Regions from separate parts of the Robertmurraya sp. FSL R5-0851 genome, predicted to be linked through region 1. Evidence: riboswitches for the same ligand, from Rfam matches in the RefSeq annotation. Region 1 holds a riboswitch; each other region holds the start of a gene.
What was found. Region 1 has a riboswitch for cobalamin ahead of cobT (nicotinate-nucleotide--dimethylbenzimidazole phosphoribosyltransferase). Riboswitches for the same ligand answer to the same signal wherever they lie in the genome.
Positions count from the first base shown of each region.

Region 2: linked by a shared signal. The riboswitch ahead of MKX65_RS03265 (ribonucleoside-diphosphate reductase subunit alpha) and the one ahead of cobT (nicotinate-nucleotide--dimethylbenzimidazole phosphoribosyltransferase) in region 1 are both predicted to bind cobalamin.
Region 3: linked by a shared signal. The riboswitch ahead of cbiB (adenosylcobinamide-phosphate synthase CbiB) and the one ahead of cobT (nicotinate-nucleotide--dimethylbenzimidazole phosphoribosyltransferase) in region 1 are both predicted to bind cobalamin.
Region 4: linked by a shared signal. The riboswitch ahead of MKX65_RS11275 (anaerobic ribonucleoside triphosphate reductase) and the one ahead of cobT (nicotinate-nucleotide--dimethylbenzimidazole phosphoribosyltransferase) in region 1 are both predicted to bind cobalamin.

Region 1 is NZ_JBBOOE010000001.1:3,676,941-3,681,311, forward strand. Features, by position in the region: gene MKX65_RS27140 (SMODS domain-containing nucleotidyltransferase) at 1-182, opposite strand, end outside; partial or broken gene MKX65_RS18925 (cation:proton antiporter domain-containing protein) at 1,087-1,329, opposite strand; cobalamin riboswitch at 1,585-1,752, shown strand; gene cobT (nicotinate-nucleotide--dimethylbenzimidazole phosphoribosyltransferase) at 1,840-3,627, shown strand.
Region 2 is NZ_JBBOOE010000001.1:627,549-631,919, forward strand. Features, by position in the region: gene MKX65_RS03260 (DHA2 family efflux MFS transporter permease subunit) at 134-1,675, shown strand; cobalamin riboswitch at 2,210-2,407, shown strand; gene MKX65_RS03265 (ribonucleoside-diphosphate reductase subunit alpha) at 2,547-4,371, shown strand, end outside.
Region 3 is NZ_JBBOOE010000001.1:3,975,894-3,980,264, forward strand. Features, by position in the region: gene MKX65_RS20415 (bifunctional adenosylcobinamide kinase/adenosylcobinamide-phosphate guanylyltransferase) at 1-289, opposite strand, end outside; gene cobD (threonine-phosphate decarboxylase CobD) at 268-1,347, opposite strand; gene cbiB (adenosylcobinamide-phosphate synthase CbiB) at 1,322-2,287, opposite strand; cobalamin riboswitch at 2,398-2,583, opposite strand; gene ilvD (dihydroxy-acid dehydratase) at 2,854-4,371, shown strand, end outside.
Region 4 is NZ_JBBOOE010000001.1:2,226,091-2,230,461, reverse strand. Features, by position in the region: gene codA (cytosine deaminase) at 1-407, shown strand, start outside; gene codB (cytosine permease) at 534-1,796, shown strand; cobalamin riboswitch at 1,956-2,134, shown strand; gene MKX65_RS11275 (anaerobic ribonucleoside triphosphate reductase) at 2,363-4,371, shown strand, end outside.

The sequences.
Region 1 (4,371 bases):
TAAGATCCGATTTGAAAATGAGTATGTAGTTCCCCACCTTCAAAATATAGATTTAACCTTCTTGATAAGGTGATTATTGATGTTGAAATACTTGCCTTTTCTTTCTCTGATAAAACCAGTTTACTAGCTAAAGATTTTAAATGATTATTAACAGGATTAACCGACATAATTTGCCTCCTCATGACAATATTCGCTAACTTTATTATATAATTTTTTCCAAGAATATAAAAATACACGAGAACCTCTATTCAAAAAAAGAAGAGAATCACCCTTCTCTCCTTATCCTGACATAAAACTCTTCAATTTCTACACTTTGACTTTATCCCAAAACACTAATACAAAGGCATCCTTAAGTGATTTCGTTATAAAACCTCTAATAAATTCCTTCAGTTAACATCCACTCCTATTTTGACATATCCCTAAATTCCTCTTTAAGCACCTATTTTTGCCGATTTTGATTCACTTTTGTGTAACGCTGTAAAAATATCCGATTTGTTTACTCAGCTACTAGTCCAGTAACATCTCGATCGTGCATATATTTATAGAACATGATTATATTTAGGTTAGGAAAGTGAAATAGTTGACACTAAAAGGACCACACATATCTAATATGTGTGGTCCAATTTTATTACCTTCTTCAACTAAAGGGGGCTTATCTACAGTATCAACGAAAAAAGGTTGATAGAATGCATCTTTTATCTTTATGTACATGTATGCAAAGATAAGTGGTTAAGGACTTGACGTGGAGCCTCTGTGGGCATGATTGGTCATGAAAGGCTGAAGCCGTTGTTTCATCTGGCATCCAAGCCTATCATACCCACCTCTCCACGTAAAGTCCTATCTTTGTGTACGTTGAATACTATAAATACTTACTGTTGATAATGCGTCTACAAAGATAGAAAACTGGCATTTTTGGTATCTTTACATACGTTAAATACTGTGAAAAATCATACTGTAGATAAGCCCCCTATAGTATAAGTGCATATGTTCATGTTCACAAACTTAGCTTTATTACAGGAATGCCCTCCTTTTTAAATCAGTTGCCAGTGACAACTATTAAGTGACCTGAACAAATATATTCCTTTTTTATTCCCCTTGTATTAAATACTTTAACATTGGAGGTGCAACTAAAGTCGTAAATATTATTACAATAATAATTGAAGTGAAGTATTATGGTTGTAACAGAGCTTCTTGTAGTCCAGTTGCTGCAATAATTATAGCAACTTCTCCTCTTGATACCATCCCAGCCCCTATAATAAACGATGTGGGTGAAGAAAAGCCTGTGAACTTCGCTCCTAATGCACCACCTAACAATTTCGTGAGGACCGCGTTTTTAATAAAATAAAGTTTTTTAATTGAATAATCAATTTCATAATTCACTACGAACATTAACAAATTTATTATCTGTCATTCAATTTCCGCTACAATCTTATTAAAGGCAAAGTGCTACCATGTAACCACTTTGTGTACCTCCAATCTTCTCCACAAGTTCTAGAAAAAATAACTATATTTTTTTGCGATAAAAATACGATTCATGAAAAGATTGTCATTTTAACTATTCTATGGTTTACTAATACGTAGTTTTATAGAATGTCTTCATTAGGTGCCTAAGTATAGGAGAATAGGGAAGTTTAAAACAACGCGGAGCCCGCCACTGTAGTCGAGGAGCTGCTGCAATGCCACTGGGAAACTGGGAAGGCGCAGCATGTGATGAATCGGAGTCAGGAGACCTGCCTAAGAGAAGTTCTACAATGTGGTTATGGCAAGACCTCAGCTTATTTAAGCTGGGTTTTTTTTGTATGGTCGGGAATTACCATTAAAGGAGGAAGTAAGTTAATTATGAAAAAATTAAAGGAAACAATTAGTTTAATTGATGGTTTGAACACAAAAGCTCAGGAACAAATGGAACAACATTTAAACTCACTAACTAAACCATTCGGAAGTTTAGGCTTGTTAGAATCACTAGCGATTAAAATAGCAGGTATAACTGGAAATGCACAACCTAATATTGACCCAGCAATGGTAGTGTTAATGGCGTCAGACCATGGTGTAACTGCAGAAGGAGTTTCAGCTTATCCATCAGAAGTTACTCAGCAAATGGTTAGAAATTTTATTACAGGTGGAGCAGCGATCAATGTTTTATCCCGAGCTTCAAATGCCTCAGTTCAGGTTGTTGATATAGGTATTAATGGAGAGTTGCAACTTCCAGGTTTAATCAACAGAAAAATACGCTTTGGAACAAATAACATGGTGCAAGGACCAGCTATGGAAAGGACAGAAGCAGTTTCGGCGATAGAAGTAGGAATTGAGGTAGCACAGTCAGCTATACAGAAAGGTGCGAGACTTTTAGCACTTGGAGAAATGGGAATCGGAAATACCACAGCAAGTAGTGCGATGGTCGCCGTACTCGGGCAGTTATCTGTTGATCAAGTCGTTGGGTTTGGAACAGGAATAAATACAGATGAAAAAGTAAAAAAAGCCAACGTTATTAAAAGATCAATTGAAATAAATCAACCCAATCCAGCTGATCCGATTGACGTTTTGGCAAAAGTCGGGGGATTAGAAATAGCAGGACTTGCTGGGATTGTGTTGGGTGCTGCAGCAGCACGAGTCCCTGTTTTAATAGATGGCTTCATCACAGCTGTGGCTGCGTTGACAGCGGTTCGAATGACTCCCGCATGTGTGCATTATCTTATTGCATCACATCAATCAGTGGAACCGGGTCATATCTTTGTAAATAAACTTTTAGGATTACAGCCACTTGTTAATCTAAACCTTCGTCTTGGAGAAGGAAGTGGGACGGCAATTGCACTTCCCATTGTGAGATCAGCTATTAAAATTGCAAATGAAATGTCTACATTCGAGCAAGCAGGCGTTTCTGGTTCAACTGATGGTTCGGTAAAAGGTACAGCAGAAGTAGCGAAGACATCTGAAATATTACCTACAGAACCTACATTGCAAATAGCAACTCTTCATGAGTTTGATGTGCAACAAAAACAAGGTGTCTATAATGCAATTTATAGCCGAAGGGATATTCGTTCATTTATAAAGCAACCAATTGAGGAGGAAAAACTGTACAGAATCTTAAAAGCAGCACACCATGCACCCTCAGTTGGCTTTATGCAACCGTGGAATTTCATTGCGGTTCGCTCAGACGAAATTAAACAGCAATTACATGACGTTGTTTCTAAAGAAATACAAGTAGCAGGAAAATATTTTGAAGATGATCGGTCTTTGTTGTATCCTAAGCTAAAACTTGAAGGTATTCTTGAGGCACCTGTTACGATTTGTTTTACGTGTGACCCGACAAGGAACGGGGATCATGTACTGGGACGCAATACGATACCAGAAACAGATGCCTATTCGGTAGTATGTGCTATGCAGAACTTATGGTTAGCTGCTCGGGCTGAAGGGCTTGGAGTTGGATGGGTTTCCTTTTATAAGAAACAAGACATACGAAAAATACTTAATATTCCGCCACATATCGAGCCTATCGGTTTGATGTCAGTTGGGTATACACATCAGTTTCAAGAACAACCTGTATTAGAGACAGTCGGATGGGGAAAACGAATACCAATAGACAATTTAATTTATACTGACAATTGGGGAAGCAATAAAACTAAATAGTTAAGTGACCATTATTTAGCTGGATTTGATAGAGTTATAAACGAAACGAGTCCTTCTTCATTAGAAGAACCGTTTCTAAATCTTTTATTAACATATGTTTCCCATATTGTTCTTACTAACCATAATGAATAATAAAGTTATTTCATTAAATGTCCCGATTACGGAAAACTGTCTTATTGAAAATCAATCAAATTTATATATGTTGATATAAATATAATAAACAGAACTTTCATAAAACCGGAAGTTCTGTTTGGTTTTATTGTCTTATTGAAACAGATAGGTAAGGGTTTGAGAGAATCGTTCCCTTTTCCCCCTGTTCACACCGTACGTGCGACTTTCACCGTATACGGCGTTCCAACTAATCCAATTCATTCAATTCTATGTACTCAAGTGAAATTAGTTTAATCTCAATCAAATCGTATAGTTTTTACATAAACTTCTGAGTTCATTTACTTTTCCCTTTTGTTTGCTGTTCAGTTGTAAATCATCAAGAATAGAATTAATTTTATTAATATCTTTCAGATGTACGAGCCTGTGAAGAGTTTCATGTAGATCTATCAAGTTTGAATAACGGTCATCTTACATACCTAAACTCACTAATAATATCAGTTAACCAATTTTCCATAGTCATCCCCTTCGATTTCTTATTAGAAAAGCATCCTTGTTCTAAACTGCTTCTTTAGCTTAATAGTGCTCAGCATTTTCGAATTGTTCATCAAAGTCTCATTTTTCTTTGTTTTAGAA
Region 2 (4,371 bases), 3.0 Mb from region 1:
TATTTTTCTGAAGGTTACAAACCCATTATTTAGCTGTGTTTTTCCATTGCATTTTTTGTACTGAGGGTATAATATATGTTAAGTATATAACTGAAGTACATTTTATTGGACTTATAGTATAGGGGGAACATACATGGCTGAAAAACAAGATAAACGGCCGCCATACGGAATTATTGGAGTTCTGTTAATTGGGGCTTTCATCACGTTTTTAAATAACACCTTATTAAATATTGCTTTGCCATCCATCATGAAGGATTTAGAGGTAGAAGCTGCCACGGTTCAATGGTTAACTACAGGCTTTATGCTCGTTAACGGGATATTAATTCCGGCTACGGCCTTCTTAATACAGAAATATTCTGTTCGTAATTTATTTTTAGTCGCTATGAGTTTATTCACGATCGGTACACTAGTTGCTGGTGTGGCTCACGAATTTCCGATTCTTTTAGCAGGACGTATGCTTCAGGCATCCGGATCGGCCATTATGATGCCATTGCTTATGAACGTCATGCTTGTTAGCTTCCCAATTGAAAAAAGAGGAACAGCGATGGGGGTATTTGGTTTAATTATCATGTTTGCGCCAGCGATTGGACCTACCTTATCAGGGTGGATTATTGAGCACTATGATTGGAGAATGCTTTTCCACTTTATTACCCCTATTTCAGTAGTAGTGGTATTAATCGGATTCTTCCTTTTAAAAGATAAGAAAGAAAAGAGTAATCTTCGTTTAGACTTTTTCTCCTTACTTTTATCAAGTATTGGATTTGGTGGAATCCTTTACGGCTTCAGCTCAGCAGGAAGCAAGGGCTGGGACAGTCCGCATGTGTACCTGGCGATTGCCGTCGGTTTCATTTCGCTAGTAACATTTATTTTAAAACAAATGAAGCAAGACACTCCGTTGTTAAACTTTGGAGTGTTTAAATACCCAATGTTTGCCTTGTCATCTACTATTTCCATGGTAACCAACATGGCATTGTTCTCAGGAATGATCCTTATTCCCATTTATGTTCAAACGATTCGTGGAATTTCTCCACTGGACGCAGGGCTAATGCTCCTACCAGGTGCCATCGCCATGGCGATTATGTCTCCTATTACGGGGAGATTGTTTGATAAATTTGGTGGGCGAGTATTGGCGCTTATTGGTTTAGGAATCACGGTGATCACTACGTATGAGTTTAGTCAGTTAACGGTAGATTTAAGCTATACCCACTTAGTTATCCTTTACACGGTCCGGATGATCGGGATGTCATTTGTTATGATGCCTGTTTCAACAAACGGATTAAATCAACTTCCGACGCGTTTCTATCCACATGGTACAGCAATGAACAATACGTTAAACCAAGTGGCTGGGGCAATCGGAACCGCATTACTCGTTACAGTTATGTCCAATCGTACAGAAACACACGCTCAAGAACTAGCTGACGAAGCGATGAAGACGGCAGCCGGTCAAGGAGCAGGAGTCGCACAGCCAACTGCTGAAATGATCGCTCAAATGAAAGAGCAGATCATGATGAAGGCGATGCTCGAAGGAATAAACGATGCATTCCTAGTGGCTACAGGGATTTCAATTGTTGCCTTCATTCTCGCTTTCTTTATCAAGCGTGCCACTCAAGCAGAGGATCCTCTAGAAGGAAAAGAGGCGCCAAAGGTGGTACCGGCGAAGTTAGCTGAGAATTAAATATAAAAAAGAAGAACTCCTTGAAAATGAAAAGGAGTTCTTCTTTTTTAGTTGTGCTTTTGATTGGGATACCTTCACCGTCTGTTTTGAAGTACGGTGTTCATGAAGATATTGAAATTTGTCTTATCCTTAATCAAGTAACCAGCAAAAGTAAAATAACCGGAGATTTTTACGTTAAATGTAGAACGGAGTTCGTTTTGGGGTAAATAAGTGGAGGTTTTCCGCTTATCCAAAGAAAAAACCCCTATTTTCAATTTTTCTGAGACAATAGGCGGAATCTCTCCGTCTATTTAGGTCTTTTTTAGAAAAAATTACTAATTAAGCGGAATACCTCCGTCTATTTATCAGATCGGTTGCTTAACCTGATCCACAGCCGATAGTGAGTAGCTACAGGCCCCATGTCCTCCCGAAGTCAACAACAATATTTTACCAAAACAAACATTTTCTACTTGCTAATCTACTAAACTACCTTTAGTATTAAATTTGTATTATCTAGATATGGGTATATAAAATTAAATTCCAACTATATATAGTGTTGTTGCCTTAAGATAAGATGCCGCACGGCTTAATAGGGAATCTGGTGAAAGACCAGAACTGCCCCCGCAACTGTAAATGCTGACAAAATGAACAAACCACTGTGTAGTTTGCTTACGAGAAGTAGGTGCCTAAATGGGAAGGGTTCAAAGTAGAGTGAAGCATAAGTCAGGAGACCTATCTTACTTAAGATGTTTCAACTTCTTCGGGGACTTGGGAAGATGAGACGATGGCGACAGAAGACAAAATCGTGTTTGCCTGTTTGTCTTTTGCTGAAATCGTTTCATCCGCTCAAGGACCCACCTTAGCGGATTTTTTATTTTCAGGAGGGACGAGCATGACAGTAGTAGATGTACATGAAGATTATAAGTCGGTGTTAAGAGCGATTGAAGAGTGTTCTTCAACTTATCAGTTAGACGCGACAGAGATAACAAAAATGATCAATGAATTAGAGGCAGCAAAAAAAGAAGTGAGCCAACAAGCTTTATTTTATTCTTTAAATAAAATCGCGATGGACCAGCCGGATTGGACTTTTGTTGCCGCACGAATCTATTTAACGGAACTATACAAACAAGCTTCACAAAACCGAAACTACGATTCCACATATACATATGGGGACTTTTACGATTTGCTAGCAACGTTAACGGAGAAAGGAATTTACTCTCCAAAACTGCTGCAAATGTATACAGAGGAAGAAATTAAACAATTAGCAGCGGGAATCAATCCGGAACGAGATCAGCTTTTCAACTATATTGGTCTGTTCCTCTTTGCCGATCGTTACCTTGCAAGAGATCATGATCGAAAGGTATATGAATTGCCGCAAGAGAGATTCATGGTGATTGCCATGACTATCATGATGAACGAATCGAAAGGCCAAAGACTAGAGTTAGTAAAAGAAGCTTATTGGGCATTAAGCCATTTATATATGACTGTCGCAACACCAACCTTATCCAATGCTGGGAAGAACTTCGGTCAGCTGTCCTCTTGTTTTATTGACACAGTGGATGACTCGCTTGACGGGATTTATTTGAACAATTGGGATATCGCTCGCTTAAGTAAAGAAGGCGGTGGCATCGGAATTTATTACGGAAAGGTTCGTGCGTTAGGTTCCGATATCAAAGGGTTCAAAGGGATGTCCTCTGGTGTTGTACCTTGGATTCGATTGATTAATGATACGGCTGTAAGTGTCGATCAATTGGGGCAAAGACAAGGAGCAGTCGCCATTTATTTAGATATATTCCATAAAGACGTGATGAATGGCTTCCTTGAGCTAAAAACCAATAACGGTGATGAACGAAGAAAGGCTCACGATATTTTCACTGGAGTTACCATTCCAGATTTATTTATGGAAAAACTTTTAGAAAAAGATGAAAATGGCAGAAGCATCGGGGAATGGCATACATTCTGTCCACACCAAGTAAAGCAGCTGATGGGCTGGAAGGACGAAAATGGAACACCTCTTGGACTTGAAGACTTTTATGATGAAAATGATAGAAAGTATTTTACGGAAAAATACGAAGAAGCGGTGAATCAGCCTCTTTTACCAAGAAAAACCTACCGTGCAATGGATATTATGGCCCGAATCATGGTCGCACAGTTAGAAACAGGTACACCATACATGTTCTATCGAGATGAGGTCAATCGTCAAAATCCAAATAAGCGTACAGAAGGAAGAACGTCTATCTACTGCAGTAATTTATGTACCGAAATTGCCCAAAACATGTCGAGTACAACGATTGTAAAAGAATACAAGGACGAAGATGGCAATCTAGTAATCGTAAGAAAGCCGGGAGAATTTGTTGTATGTAATCTTTCCTCGATCAATCTCGCAAAGTCTTATGGTGCCAATGAGCTTGAACGATTAATCAGAATTCAAGTGCGGATGCTAGACAATGTGATTGATCTAAATACCATTCCAGTCGGACAAGCCGAATTAACGAATCAAAAATATCGAGCGGTCGGCCTAGGTACGTTTGGATGGCATCACCTATTAGCCTTACAATCGATCCACTGGGAATCAGAGGAAGCGGTCCAGTTTGCTGATGAACTATACGAAAATATTGCCTATTATACCATCCAAGCTTCTATGGAGCTTGCGAAGGAAAAAGGAGCATTCAGTCAATTTGAGACGTCTGAATGGGCTACAGGAAAGTACTTCGAGC
Region 3 (4,371 bases), 300 kb from region 1:
TCGTTAAGCAGTCAAAGAGCACAATATCATTCGGTTGAAAAACAGTGGAGAGGTTATGTAAAAAATAGGGTTCCTCCCAAGTTACCCACTGGTGCTCGCCTTCATTTCTTTGCTGTTGATGCCTTTTAATTCGGTCCTTCATTTCCTCATCAAAAGCAACTCCTGAAGCAATATAGTGGAGATTTCCTTGAGTTTTCTTTGTTAGCTCCATGGCTGTTTTCTCAGCAAAACTGCTTTTTCCACTTCTAACCCCACCACTAATAAATATCAGCTGTCCAGCCTCCGCCATGCACTCATCACCTCTAATAACCTTTCATGCTCGTTTGCTCCCTTAATCGCCAATCGTAGCCACTTTCCGTCAAGTCCTGGGAAATTCATCGTATGCCGTGGAATCATCCCCTTTTCCATCAAAAAACGGAAAAACGGAAATGGATCGGAGACTTTCGTATCTTTTAGCAAATAAAAATTTACGTTTGAAGGAGAATAAGAGAATTCCTGATCACGATAAAAAGCCTGTAGCCTCTCCCGCTCCTTTTTTATCAATTGAATGGTTTGTTCTATATAGTCACTTTCTGACAAACACCATTCCCCCACCTTCATAGCTATCGCATTCACACTCCAATGCGGTTTGCTTTCCCTAATTTTTGCTAGCAGGGCTTCATTGGCCATTAAGTATCCTAAGCGGATTCCTGGAATGCTGAACATTTTGGTCATGGAACGAAGAATGATCATGTTCTCGCAATGTTGGAGACAGGAAACGATAGATTCGTACTCTTCAATAAAGTCGTAAAAGGCTTCGTCGACGATAAGCAAGGTTCCGTATCGGGCACATTCACGGGCAAGAATCTCAATCGTATGTTTCGGAAAAAACATTCCCGTTGGATTGTTTGGATTGCACAGAAATACAGCGTCTACTTCTCGTAAGCTCACTAGTAATTCATCTAAGCGTAATTCCCAGCTGTCTACATCCATCAAGTGGTAGCGTACCTCACATTGATTCACTCGGCACGCTTCTTCGTATTCGGAAAAGGCTGGTTGTACGATGAGCACTTTTTTACCAGTGAGCAGTCGTCCGACCAAAGAAATAAGCTCCGCCCCGCCGTTCCCCACTAAGATTTGCTCTTTTCTTACTCCTTCTTGCTTTGAAAGCAAACCTGTTAGCCTTCCTGCCGTTGGATCCGGATAATCAGATACAAGAGGAAACAGCTCATTCCACCTGCCCTTTACTGTAGCCGGTGGACCGAGCGGATTAATATTGGCGCTAAAATCAATCACTGTTTCAGGCATGTCGAGATGTAGTGCTTTATATAAAAATTGTGGATTAGCTCCGTGCATAGGCCACTTCAACGATCATCCCTCCAATCCATAATAAAAGTAAAAATGTGAGTACCGTTCGAGTTAAAATACCGTTGGCTTGCAAAATATGCTCCGCAGTGACAGGAAAATAAGATTCTCCCATTTTGGCTCGATCGGAGCGAATACCCTTGTAATAGTTGATTCCTCCGAGCTGAATCCCAAGTAAGGCAGCCACAGCAGCTTCTCCCCATCCACTGTTTGGGCTTGGATGTTTCTTCGCATCACGAAGGACAATTTTCGCTGACTCCTTTACCGAGGATCGGACCGGCTTATTGCTTAAGAGCATACAAACGGAGGTTAGGCGACTCGGTATCAAATTTAACCAATCATCAAGCTTCGCCGACGCCCAGCCAAACTCCATGTATTTATCATTTTTATATCCAACCATCGAATCGCAAGTATTGACTGCACGGTACAGCATCGCTAGAGGGGCACCACCGAGAAATGCCCAAAATAAGGGAGCAGTTACTCCGTCACTTGTGTTTTCTGCGACCGTTTCAATCGTCGCGCGAACCACCCCCTGTTCATCAAGTTGATCCGTATCACGGCCAACGATAAACGATAGCTTATGGCGAGCTTCAACGAGATCCCCCTTTTTTAACGGACCGTACACCGTCAACGCTGCCTCCTTTAAGCTTTTTTGAGCAATCGTCGTCCAGATGATCACCGCTTCAACCACAATGCCGACCATGAGATGAACTTGATAAGCTAGCATCGTAATCAGGAGCGTAATTCCCACAACGAGCAGGAGAAGCGTAACTACCATAGCCACTCCCTTCCATTTTTTCCGCGTCCCTTTATTCCACTTTTTCTCGAACTTGTAAATCAGCGTTCCGATCCATTTCACCGGATGTGGCCAATCGATCGGATCACCGAGAAGTAAATCAATAAAATAAGCAATCGTCATGGCCAATAAATGTTGAAGAAACATGGTTCCCCCCCCCTAACAAAATAAAAAACATCTCCACATTGAAATGGAGATGTTGGAATAAGCTTCTTCCTTATGTAAGAAACCGACCACACCACCTATCCTCGTAGGTACACGGTGTCAAGATATAGTCAGGTTTCCTGGCTGATGGTCATTGCTTTCTGCACCTTCCCATGCAATTCCTTATTGCACAGTGGTTTTTACAGTATGCTCCCATTTACAGTGGCGGGACCGCGTTGGACTTTCACCAACTTCCCTAGACTTCTAAAAAGAAGTACACCTATTCTTGCTCATATTTACTTTTCATATCTTAATACTAATCTTGTAACAAAGGAATGACAAGGCAATCGCTGACATATTTTTTTCATTGTGACAAATCGGAACCGCCATTCACTGCCACCATAAAAATATTAAAAGCGACAAAATAGGACAAATGAAGACAACTTTTAAAATCTACCAAATGAATCTTTTGTCATCTTTCTTTACAATTCTCCTTCTATTTGTTAAAATTTTTTAATAATTTAAAACATTAACACCATTGGTTTTTAATAGATTGGGAGGGAATTATTTTGGCAGAATTAAGAAGTAATATGATAAAAAAGGGATTTGATCGTGCACCACACCGAAGCCTTTTGCGTGCGGCTGGGGTAAAAGAAGAGGATTTTGGTAAGCCATTTATCGCAGTAGTTAACTCCTACATTGATATCGTGCCAGGACATGTGCACTTACAAGAGTTCGGGAAAATTGTCAAAGACGCTATCCGTGAAGCAGGTGGAGTTCCATTTGAAATGAACACAATCGGTGTCGATGATGGAATTGCAATGGGTCATATCGGCATGCGCTACTCGCTACCAAGCCGTGAAATCATTGCTGACTCGGTTGAAACGGTTGTCGCTGCTCACTGGTTTGATGGAATGGTTTGTATCCCGAACTGTGACAAGATTACTCCTGGTATGTTAATGGCATCACTTCGTTTAAATATCCCTACTGTTTTTGTAAGCGGTGGACCAATGAAGGCTGGAGTAACTAGCGATGGCAAAAAGATCTCACTTTCTTCTGTATTCGAAGGCGTTGGTGCATACCAAGCTGGAAAACTTGATGACAAGGGACTATTAGAATTAGAACAGTTTGGCTGTCCGACATGTGGATCTTGTTCAGGTATGTTCACAGCAAACTCGATGAACTGTTTAGCAGAAGCGCTTGGATTGGCTCTTCCTGGTAATGGAACGATTTTAGCTGTAGCGCCTGAGCGTAGAGATTTCGTTAGGAAATCAGCAACACAGTTAATGGAACTGATTGAAAAGGATATTAAGCCTCGTGATATCGTTACAGAAAAAGCAATCGATAACGCGTTTGCCCTTGATATGGCATTAGGTGGATCTTCCAATACTGTACTTCATACTTTAGCATTAGCTCATGAAGCAGAAATCGATTATCCAATCGGAAGAATCAATGAAGTAGCGGCTCGTGTTCCTCACTTGTCAAAGCTTGCTCCAGCTTCTGACGTGTTTATTGAAGACTTGCATGAAGCAGGCGGAGTTTCTGCGGTTCTAAACGAATTATCCAAGAAAGAAGGCGCCCTTCACCTGGATACATTAACCGTTACAGGGAAAACACTTGGTGAAAATATCGCTGGCTGTGATGTTAAGAATTATGATGTGATTCATTCCATTGATAATCCATTTAGTGAAAAGGGTGGACTTGCTGTATTATTCGGAAACCTTGCTCCAGATGGTGCCATCATTAAAACAGGTGGAATCACGGGTGGAAACCGCCATGAAGGACCTGCTGTTGTGTTTGATTCACAAGACGAAGCTCTTCACGGCATTGCAAACGGAAAAGTGAAAGAAGGCGACGTTGTAGTAATCCGTTATGAAGGACCAAAAGGTGGACCTGGTATGCCTGAAATGCTAGCCCCAACTTCTCAAATCATGGGAATGGGACTTGGTGCAAAGGTTGCTCTTGTAACAGATGGCCGCTTCTCTGGTGCTTCACGTGGATTGTCTATCGGACACGCATCACCAGAAGCTGCAGAAGGTGGACCATTAGCGTTTATCCAAAATGGAGATCAGATTATCATCGATGTT
Region 4 (4,371 bases), 1.5 Mb from region 1:
GCTATCCTAAACGTAGGGGCTTAACACGAGTGAAAGAACTTCTACAATCCGATATAAATGTTTGCTTTGGATTAGATTCCATTATGGACCCGTGGTACCCGCTAGGCAATGGTGATTTATTAAGAGTGGTGGAAGTAGGATTACATGCGTGTCAGATGACTGGTTATAACGATATAGTTACAGCCCTGAATCTCATTACGGTGAATGGAGCCAAGACTTTAAATATGAAAGAAAGTTATGGCTTGACAGTTGGAAACCAAGCGAACTTAGTTGTACTGGATACAGATTCTGAATATGAAGCCATTAGATGTCAATCATCCATTTTATATTCCATCAGAAATGGGGAAGTTCTTGTTGAAACGATCCCGGCGGAAGTAAAAGTGAATATCCCCACTTTTACAAAATAATGTGATACTAACACTTCTGTGAGAAATGACACCGAGCGTCTCGCTAAGATGCTCTGGTGGAATTCAAAAAACGTGAATGTTGATACCAAAAATCTAATCTTATAAATACCTTAGGGGGTTTTAATTATGGAGCATATGGATAAAGATTTTGCATTAGAGCCAATTCCACAGGGGCACCGTAGAGGCTTTCTATCCATGTTTTTTGTCATGCTAGGTTTTACTTTCTTCTCTTCTAGCATGGTAGCTGGAGGAACGTTGGGTCAAGGGATGGGCATGAAGGAATTTATTGTCATTGTTTTGATCGGTAATTTAATTCTAGGTATTTATGCCGCGTTTCTTGGACTAATAGGAGCCAAGTCAGGACTAACTACTCATTTATTAACCAGTTATTCGTTTGGTAAGAAAGGCTCGTATCTTACTTCCTTTTTGTTAAGTGCGATTCAAGTGGGATGGTTTGGTGTGGGTGTGGCCACATTTGCCTTAATGGTGAACAAGGCAACGGGAATTAGCTTGCCCTTACTCATCATTGTATCTGGTATTTTAATGACCTCAACCGCTTATTGGGGGATGAAGGCATTAACCGCGCTTAGTATCGTGGCTGTCCCTGCCATTGCTATTTTAGGAAGCTTTTCGGTGTTCAAAGCGACGGCAGATGTGGGTGGCTTTACGGCTTTAATGCAACTAGAACCCACCGAGAGTATTTCTTATACGTTAGCTTTATCCATTTGTATTGGGTCATTTATCGGAGGAGCCACGTTAACGGCGGATTTTACGAGATTTTCAAAAAACAAAAGGGACGGCTTCCTAACTACCTTTATTGCTTATTTTATTGGTAACTCATTAATGTTTACTTTCGGTATGGTTGGAACATTAGCCATCGGTTATGCAGATATTTCTGATGTTATGGTTTCTCAAGGATTAATTATTCCAGCCATTATCGTTTTAGGTCTAAACATTTGGTCCACCAATGATAATTCACTCTATACATCGGGCTTGGGCTTTTCTCACATTACCAAATTACCAAAGAATAAAATCGTTTTATTTAATGGAATGCTAGGTACAGTGCTTTCCATGATTGTCTATAATAACTTCATTAGCTGGTTAACTATTTTAGGATCGACCATTCCTTCCATCGGTGCGATTATCTTAGTGGATTACTTCTTATTAAGAAGAAAAACGGGCTATCTTCAAACAGAAGTTAAAAATGTTAATGCAAATGCTATTGTTGCATGGGCCGTAGGTATAGTGGCAGCCAACTTATTACCTGGTATACCACCCGTTAATGCAATAGTAGCTGCCGTTATGGTCTATATTGCAGCTACATCACTTGAAATTGTAGCGAAGAGAGGTAGTATCGTAAAGGATGAAGTTACGACACCAGTTGAATAAGGCAATGTTATTTGACGGAGTGAAAACTTCGTCTATTTTTTTATTGGGAAACAGGGTTTACTTGAGGAAGTCTAAATTTTACATTTTCGTGAACTTCCTATTTATAGATTTACTTTCCATTTCAAGGGTGGTACACTTGATTCTATTAAAAACAATATATGGTGTTCGTTTTATACAGGTACTACTATATGTAGTTTAATAGGGAAATTCGGTGTGATTCCGATGCTGTCCCCGCAACTGTGAAGCTGACGATGATTCAATGCCACTATGCAACTGCATGGGAAGGGAATCGGAGAATGAAGCCAAGCCAGGAGACCTGCCTATATAAAACAGATGAATCATTTCTTCGGGGATTGAGGAATGGAGACGTAACCATTTTTTTATTTCTGAACGTTTCCATTTTAGGCTATCTCTTTTAAAGAGATAGCCTTTTTATATGACGACGAAAAGAGGGATTTGATGAAACTTTATGCTTAAACCATCTGAACTGCTGCTAGAAAACCTCCCTATTAAAAATGTAATCAACCACCATTCTTCACCTACATATCCTATTACGAAAGAACGTGATGATTTTGCTAATGATGAATACCTTACAAGAAGTAATCAAACGAGATAAATGTATGGTTCCGTTTTGTCCTGAAAAAATCATACAGGCTGTTGAAAAGGCTGAACGAGCTACAGAACCAGGAATGACAACGAACCTAGCTCAAAAGGTAGTGGAAGCTTTACATACACAAATCCAACAAAGGCAAATTTCAGTAGAAGAAATTCAAGACTTTGTTGAAATGGAGCTAGTGAAGAATGAAAGAATCGACGTAGCAACTGCCTATATTTTATACCGTGAAGAAAGAACGAAAGCTAGAAATGGAAAATCATTTGATACGATGGAGCAGATTATTCGTGCGGAATCAAACGATATTACGAAGGAAAATGCCAATATGAGTGCGGAGACACCTTCGGGTATGATGATGAAGTTCGCAAGTGAAACAACAAAAGCTTATACGACAGCCGAATTGTTGAAACCGGAACATCATTTCTTGCATCGAACGGGAGCGATCCATATCCATGACCTGGATTATTATCCAACTCGAAGCTTAACTTGCTTACAACATCCGCTTGATCAACTGCTCGAAAAGGGAATGGAGGTGAATCATGCTGCACTGCGTCGTCCCAACGGGATTCATGGGGCGGCAATTATGGCGTGTATATCTCTTGAGACTGCTCAAAATGAAATGCACGGAGGACAAGCCATTCCAGCATTTGATTTCTATATGGCTCCATTTGTTAAAGTAACGTATGAAAAAGAATTAAAGAAGGCTTGTGAATTTACGGGAAGTGATTTTGATAAATTAATGGCTGTTCCTATTTCTGTTTATAAGGAAAATGATTTGGATGGTTTGAGCGGAGAGGAAAGAGTCATTCAATATGCATTGAATCGTACCATAAATACGGTGTATCAAGCGATGGAAGGGTTTATACATAACATGAACAGCATTCATTCGCGCGGCGGGAATCAAGTTGTTTTCTCTTCCATTAATTACGGGACAGATACCTCTCCAGAGGGACGATGTGTGATGGAGCAGCTACTCCTTTCAACAGAACGTGGCGTTGGTTATGGGCATACAGCTATTTTTCCGATTCAAATTTTTAAAGTGAAAGACGGTGTCAACTTGAAAGAGGGCGATCCTAATTATGATTTATTCCAATTAGCTTGTCGCGTAACGGCAAAACGTTTCTTTCCAAACTTTATCAATTTAGATGCGCCCTTTAATCAGCATGAAAAATGGAGTGCCGGAGATCCAACACGTTATCTGTATGAAGCAGCTACCATGGGTTGTCGGACTCGTGTATTTGAAAATATTCATGGAGAAAAAACTTCCGTTGGTCGGGGGAATGCTTCCTTTACTTCTATTAATCTAGTGCGAATCGCATTAGAGACATGGGAAGAAGGAAAAAAAGAAAGAATTTCTGAAGGTGAGAAATGGAGCCGTTTTTATGAAAAACTTGAGTATTTACTAGAAGAAGTGGGTGAACAATTAAAAATCCGCTTTGATTTCCAAAAACAAGCTTTCGCGAAACAGTTCCAAACGGTCATGAAATATTTATGGCGGGGTGGAAGTGAATTAAAACCAGAAGACTCTATTGAAAAGGTAATCAATCAATCTACTTTAGCAATTGGATTTATTGGATTAGCAGAATGTTTACTCGTTTTAGTGGGGAAACATCACGGAGAATCGGATGAAGCACAAACAAAAGGGTTGGAAATCGTCACTTTTATGCGAGATAAATGTACGGAACTAAAAGAACGATATCAACTTAACTATAGCTTACTTGCTACACCCGCCGAGTCGTTATGCAAAAAATTTCCAAAACATGATCGAGAACGTTTTGGTGAAGTAGAAGGAATTAATACTCGAGAATACTATACCAATTCAAACCATGTCCCAGTCTGGCATCACTTGACTGCGGTTAAGAAAATGACCATTGAAGCACCGTACCATGCCTTAACGTTAGGTGGACATATTGCGTATATTGAATTAGATGGAAAAGCATTAGAAAACTGGCAGGCGATCGA